One region of the Vibrio sp. KUL80 genome, then DNA from elsewhere that is predicted to be linked to it. Evidence: predicted binding sites of a transcription regulator. Region 1 holds the regulator's gene; the other holds the start of a gene.
The links. The regulator MetJ, encoded in region 1, represses methionine synthesis genes. The targets are predictions, from matches to a motif close to TTAGACNTNTANANGTCTAA.
Positions count from the first base shown of each region.

Region 2: the regulator MetJ is predicted to act here: its motif matches at 1,662-1,681, upstream of metA (homoserine O-succinyltransferase MetA).

Region 1 covers NZ_AP045841.1:290,596-293,853, reverse strand. Annotated here, with positions in the region: gene AC6I8U_RS01340 (O-succinylhomoserine (thiol)-lyase) at 1-1,041, opposite strand, end outside; gene metJ (met regulon transcriptional regulator MetJ) at 1,313-1,633, shown strand; gene AC6I8U_RS01330 (malic enzyme-like NAD(P)-binding protein) at 1,901-3,160, opposite strand.
Region 2 covers NZ_AP045841.1:1,440,197-1,443,454, reverse strand. Annotated here, with positions in the region: gene AC6I8U_RS06630 (M20/M25/M40 family metallo-hydrolase) at 1-289, shown strand, start outside; gene AC6I8U_RS06625 (ribosome recycling factor family protein) at 356-709, opposite strand; gene AC6I8U_RS06620 (DUF3859 domain-containing protein) at 688-1,125, opposite strand; gene AC6I8U_RS06615 (AAA family ATPase) at 1,158-1,526, opposite strand; gene metA (homoserine O-succinyltransferase MetA) at 1,711-2,652, shown strand; gene AC6I8U_RS06605 (DUF3081 domain-containing protein) at 2,778-3,029, opposite strand; gene AC6I8U_RS06600 (AMP-binding protein) at 3,127-3,258, opposite strand, start outside.

The sequences.
Region 1 (3,258 bases):
ACCCATCGCACGATGCGTCATAGAAGCAGGGTGGCAAATCAGACTTTCGACGCCGCCAAGAGACTCAGCGAGCGAGAATAGCTCTAGCTCACCAACAAAATACTTAAGCTGCTCAAAGCTACCAGCAAACTCAAAGCTCAGCATAGAGCCAAAGCCAGATTGCTGCTTCTTGGCAATCTCATGACCTGGGTGCTCAGGCAGGCTTGGGTGATAAATCACTTTCACCAATGGTTGCGGCTTAAGAAAATCTAGGATCTGTTGCGAGCTCTCTTCATGGATGCGCATGCGAGCGCCAAGGGTACGAATACCACGCAGCGTCATGTAGCTATCAAATGGCGTGCCCGTCGCACCGATGCAGTTGCCCCACCATGCGAGCTCTTCAGCATGCTCTTCGGTTTTAGTGATCACCACACCGCCAATCACGTCAGAGTGACCGTTGATATATTTGGTCGTTGAGTGAATCACAAAGTCTGCGCCAAGCTCGAGAGGCTTTTGGTACACTGGTGTCAAAAAGGTGTTGTCTACCGCTACCAGCGCACCGACCTTTTTCGCTTTTTCGCACACGGCGGCAATATCGACAACGCGCACAAGTGGATTAGACGGCGTTTCAAGTAAGATCAGTTTTGGCTTTTGCTCAAGCGCGGCATCGAAGGCTTGCTCGTCACTTTGGTCGACAAAGTTAACCTTGAAGTCCCCTTTTTGCGCACGCGTGTTGAACAAGCGGTACGTGCCGCCATAACAGTCATGGGGAGCAATAATCGTGTCTTCTGGACCTAAGAAAGCAGACACCCAAAGGTTGAGTGCAGAAGTACCACAGTTAGTCACTACCGCGCCTTTACCGGATTCCAGCTCATACAGAGCGGTTTCCAACAAACCTCGGTTTGGGTTTCCTGAGCGGGTGTAATCGTAAGTCGGCACTTCCCCAAACGCAGGGAAACCATAGTTAGTAGAGAGATAAATAGGTGGCACCACAGCGTGATGCTGGGTATCCGATTCGATACCAGTACGTACGGCTATTGTCGCTGGCTTCCGATTGCTCATAGAAACTTCCTTTCTCAGATCGCATGGCTAGTTGGTGTAACCACAGTGTCTACTTTTACCGGTAATATGGGAACCGGCAAACGCCACAAACGTTAAAGAATTAACATTGCATTAAAATAAATGTCCACATTCGTTGTCCCACTTTACTTTCCAAAATGTGAGACGTCAACACTTCTAGACGTCTATATGTCTTTGCTTATGGCAGTAAATCCCGCTAAAATTGCAGCATTCTTATTATTACTATTTATGATTAACAGAGCGAAGGTGTGTAATGGCAGATTGGAATGGTGAATACATTAGCCCATATGCGGAGCACGGTAAGAAAAGCGAGCAAGTAAAAAAAATCACAGTGTCTATCCCGCTGAAGGTGCTAAAGGTATTGACCGATGAGCGTACTCGTCGCCAAATCAATAACCTACGCCATGCAACCAACAGTGAACTATTGTGCGAAGCTTTCCTGCACGCGTACACTGGCCAGCCGCTTCCGACCGACGAAGATTTAAGAAAAGACCGTCCTGATGATATCCCAACAGAAGCGAAAGAGCTGATGACGGCGATGGGGATTGAGTTTGAAGCGTTTGATGAAGAGTAAGTATTAAACGGAAATACAAAAGACGGTATTGATACCGTCTTTTTTATTACTTTAAGTTCGTGCTATTACTAGCACCTCTTCTCGTCATCCTTTTTCATTCGTCATCCTCACGAAAGTGAGGATCTTTATCAGCGCGTATGGTGCTCAATTTGTGTGAGTCACTCGCTATGAAAGATCCCCTTTTTCAAGGGGATGACGAAAATGAGACTGGATGATGAGCAACAGCGAAACTAAACAGTGCAGAGCTAACAATAAGCTGTTGAACTATTAAGCCATATAGCTATCAGGCAACTCAATACGCGCCACACCAGATTCAACTGCTGCTTTCGCTACCGCTTTAGCCACACGAGGAAGCAAACGCGGGTCCATTGGCTTTGGAATGATGTAGTCCTTACCAAAGGTCAACGCCTCAACACCTGCGGCATTCAGTACGTCTTGTGGTACTGGCTCTTTCGCTAGCTCACGAATCGCTTCTACCGCTGCCAGTTTCATCTCATCATTAATCTCACTCGCACGCACATCAAGAGCGCCACGGAAGATAAACGGGAAACACAGCACGTTATTTACCTGGTTCGGGTAGTCTGAACGACCTGTACCCATAATTAGGTCATCACGAACCTGATGAGCAAGCTCAGGTTTGATTTCTGGATCTGGGTTTGAACACGCAAATACGATTGGCTTGTCCGCCATCAGCTTAAGCGCTTCTGGTGGCAACAGATCAGGACCGGATACACCTAGGAATAGGTCCGCACCTTCAATCACATCTTCTAGCGTGCGCTTATCTGTGTTGTTGGCAAACAGCTCTTTGTATTCGTTAAGATCGTCACGACGAGTGTGGATCACACCTTTGCGATCCAGCATGTAGATCTTCTCACGCATCGCGCCACATTTGATCAACAGCTCCATACACGCGATCGCCGCCGCGCCTGCACCTAGACAGACAATCGTAGTTTCTTTTAGATCTTTACCCTGAAGCTCGATAGCGTTGAGCATACCTGCTGCAGTAACAATCGCCGTGCCGTGCTGGTCATCGTGGAATACCGGCACATCACAACGTTCGATTAGGCGTCGTTCAATCTCAAAACAGTCTGGCGCTTTAATATCTTCTAGGTTGATACCACCAAAGGTGTCTGAAATGTTCGCAACAGTATCTACGAACTCATCGATAGTGCGGTGTTTTACTTCGATATCAATGGAATCTAGACCCGCGAAGCGTTTAAACAGTAACGCTTTACCTTCCATAACTGGCTTAGACGCCATTGGACCTAGGTTACCAAGACCTAGGATGGCGGTACCGTTAGAGATCACTGCAACCATATTGCCTTTCGCAGTGTATTTATAAACATTCTCGGCATTTTGCGCGATTTCACGTACAGGTTCTGCCACACCAGGGCTGTAGGCCAGTGCGAGATCAGCGGCTGAGTTGGCGGGTTTAGTTAATGCTACTTCGATTTTTCCAGGTACAGGGTTGGCATGGTAATCAAGCGCTTGCTGGCGAAATTCGTCAATTTGATGGTCATCGGACATGGTTAGCTATCCTGCTTTTATAAGACTGATTAGTTACTTAGATGTAATTATGAGTATAAGCCCGTTTATTTTTATTCGCGTTGCTTCTAAAGGGTTAC
Region 2 (3,258 bases), 1.1 Mb from region 1:
GTTCGGCGCCGAAGTTGAAATCGAATCAACACGTGCCTATGACGCATTCGTGATTGCAGAAGATGACGCGCATGTACTGAAGATCAAAGAAGTATTTGCAGCTAACGGTATTGAAGCAAACACCAAACACACTGGCGGTGGTAGCGATGCGAACAACTTCAACGAGAAAGGTCTAACAACAGTTAACCTATCTACTGGTATGTCGAAAGTTCACACGACTGAGGAGTTTATCGCAGTAGAAGACATGGTTAAGATCACTGACTTTGTGATTTCTTACGTGACTGCGTAATTGCCAAAGCAGTAGAAAGCTCAAAACCGCGTTGTACTTTTAACTAATAAGAACAACGCGGTTTTTTTATAAGTCCTCAAACTCATCGATTGCAGTGCGCGCTTCGGCAAGTGTGCAGCCAGACTGAAACATCAGATCCGCAACGGTTATTTCTGGGTCTTTTTCCAGCACTTCTTGAATCGGTGATTTATAGCCTTCAAGGGCTTTATCAACCGCAACGGATATCCACCCGACATTAGACTCAAGCGCAAACTTGGTTAGTTGGGTAGCTTCTCCGGTCAACGTCCAATTGCGAGAGCGACGTATACGTTTTAGCGTGCAACCACTATCTGCAGCACACGCCAAAACCGCCGATTTGTCTTCAACGCGGTGAACAAAGCTATTAAGGCGAATTGTGATTAGAAACCGCGATTTTTCCAAAACTGACCTTCATCTCTTGCCGTCACTTTGAATTTTTTCTCAGCAATCACTTTGCCTTGCATCTCAATGACCATATGCCACTCACCGAGGTTACTCTCCAGTCCGTCTATAGGATGAAGTAGCTGAATCGTATCGCCTAGGTAGAAATCCCAATCATTGCTGCCTACGTGCTCTTCACCGTCAAATGGAGCAAGGACCTGTCCTTTTTTGCTAAGAACACCCGGATGATAGATGCAATAGCGCACCTTTTCTCCTTTGGCCTTTTTGATGTTGACGATGAAACCAAACTCAATATGTTCATCCGCTGGCACTATGGTTGTAAAGTCTTGTATTTTAGGAAGATCTTTTGATCCGGAATCCCATGTGGAATAGATGCCGTACGACGTCATTTCGATGACTGGAGAGCGTTTTGCCATAATTAGATTTTTCTGTTTTAAAGTGAATAAGGTTAGTCTTGCCAACGTTTTTGCATCTTGGCGATGACGATGTCACTCACGCCATGTACATTTGGGTAACGCTGGTTACAAACAATGATGTCCAAGTCGGCCTTGTAGCGTTTGGCTAAATTTTTATATGCCTTCATTTCCCACAAGCGAACAAAGGTATTGGCAACAACCACGTCTTGGTTAGCCGCCAATGCTTTCTCGACCTGCTGCTGACACCATTCATGTGCTTCGCCAATCCTATCCCCATCGTAACAATATTCACCTTTTTCATTGATAAAATACATATCAGCTTCGAAGTGCAGCGCGTCGAGGGTTTTCGCCAAGGTACTCTTTCCAGAACCTGGAAGACCGCGAATTAACGTGAGTTTCAAACAAGTTCACCGCAAAATATAGAAAGTGCCGTGATTGTACCCTGTCTCACCCATGTACGTCATGACGTATTGCATTCAACTGATGACACCTGAGCTAAAATTAACTATCGACAAGCAAAAACGTTTGCGTTAACTTTAGAAGTATAGACGTCCAGAAGACCAAACAGAGCTTAGGGAGAAAGCTGTGCCAATTAAGATTCCCGATCAACTACCTGCCTCTAACGTCCTGCGTGAAGAGAACATTTTTGTGATGTCTGAGTCTCGCGCCTCGACTCAGGAAATCCGTCCGCTCAAGGTATTGATTCTCAATTTGATGCCAAAGAAAATTGAAACGGAAACCCAGTTTTTAAGACTTCTTTCAAATAGCCCACTGCAGGTCGATGTCGAGCTGCTTCGTATCGACGATAGACCAAGTAAGAACACGCCAACTGAGCACCTTGATACTTTCTACCGCCAGTTTGAAACGATTAAAAACCGTAACTTTGATGGACTCATCATCACAGGTGCGCCACTTGGTTTGGTTCAGTTTGAAGACGTGATCTATTGGGAGCACCTGCAAACCATCATGAACTGGGCAAGCAAGCATGTGACCTCAACGCTGTATGTCTGTTGGGCGGCACAAGCGGGCCTAAAGCTCTTATTCGATCTTCCAAAACGCACTCGCAAAGAGAAGCTGTCGGGTGTGTATCACCATGAAATTCATGACCCGCACCACCCTATCCTGCGCGGTTTTGATGACACCTTCTTAGCCCCGCATTCTCGATATGCTGACTTTTCACCAGAGTACTTAGAATCACACACAGATCTCGATATTCTGGCAACCTCGGATGTCGCCGGCGTGTATCTCGCGGCAACGAAAGACAAGCGAAATGTATTCGTAACAGGTCACCCTGAGTACGATTCTCATACGTTACACAACGAATACGTGAGAGACTTGGGTGAAGGTATGGAGCCAGCTATTCCAATTAACTACTACCCTAACAACAATCCAGACAACAAGCCGAATGCGAGCTGGCGTAGTCACGGTCACTTATTGTTTGCTAACTGGCTAAACTACTGTGTTTACCAACAAACACCTTACGACCTTGACCACTTTAGTGAAGATGCATTTACGAAAGACGAGTAGTCATGGATAGCGTTAGCACTACACAGATCTCTTTTTATCTCGCACAAGCAAAAGCCCCTAATGAGAGGGGCTCATTTCTTTTTAACTACAATGACGTAGTTAGCACATCATAAAGTACGAAGCTGTTATTTAGATAACATTGCTACCTTACGTAAAAAACTATCGCGCAGGTGCTCTTGGTCATACTCCAGATGATAGGTGTTGTGAAAGCCCATAGAGAGTTCTACGCCATTACCTCGCATATAAACGTTGTAACCGTCATAATCCGAATAGGCCTCTACCCCTTCGTAGATCTTTCCCAGTTCAGTCTCGGTGCCATTAGACATAATGGTATCGTAAGCCTTGAGAACTTTGTTGGGATCAAGTTCGTTTTTCATCGCAGTCTCCTACTAACGAAAAGCCACACATAAAGTGTGGCTTAGATGGGCGATTTGCGCCAGTTTATGTTCGATAGTAGATATGCATCAAAGCGTGTTACTGGTCACGAAGCTCTCTTCTTAGGATTTTACCGACGTTGGTTTTCGGTAATTCATCTCTAAATTCAATTATCGTTGGTCTCTTGTAGCCTGTTAGATGCTTACGGCAGTGTTGTTTTACGTCATCTGC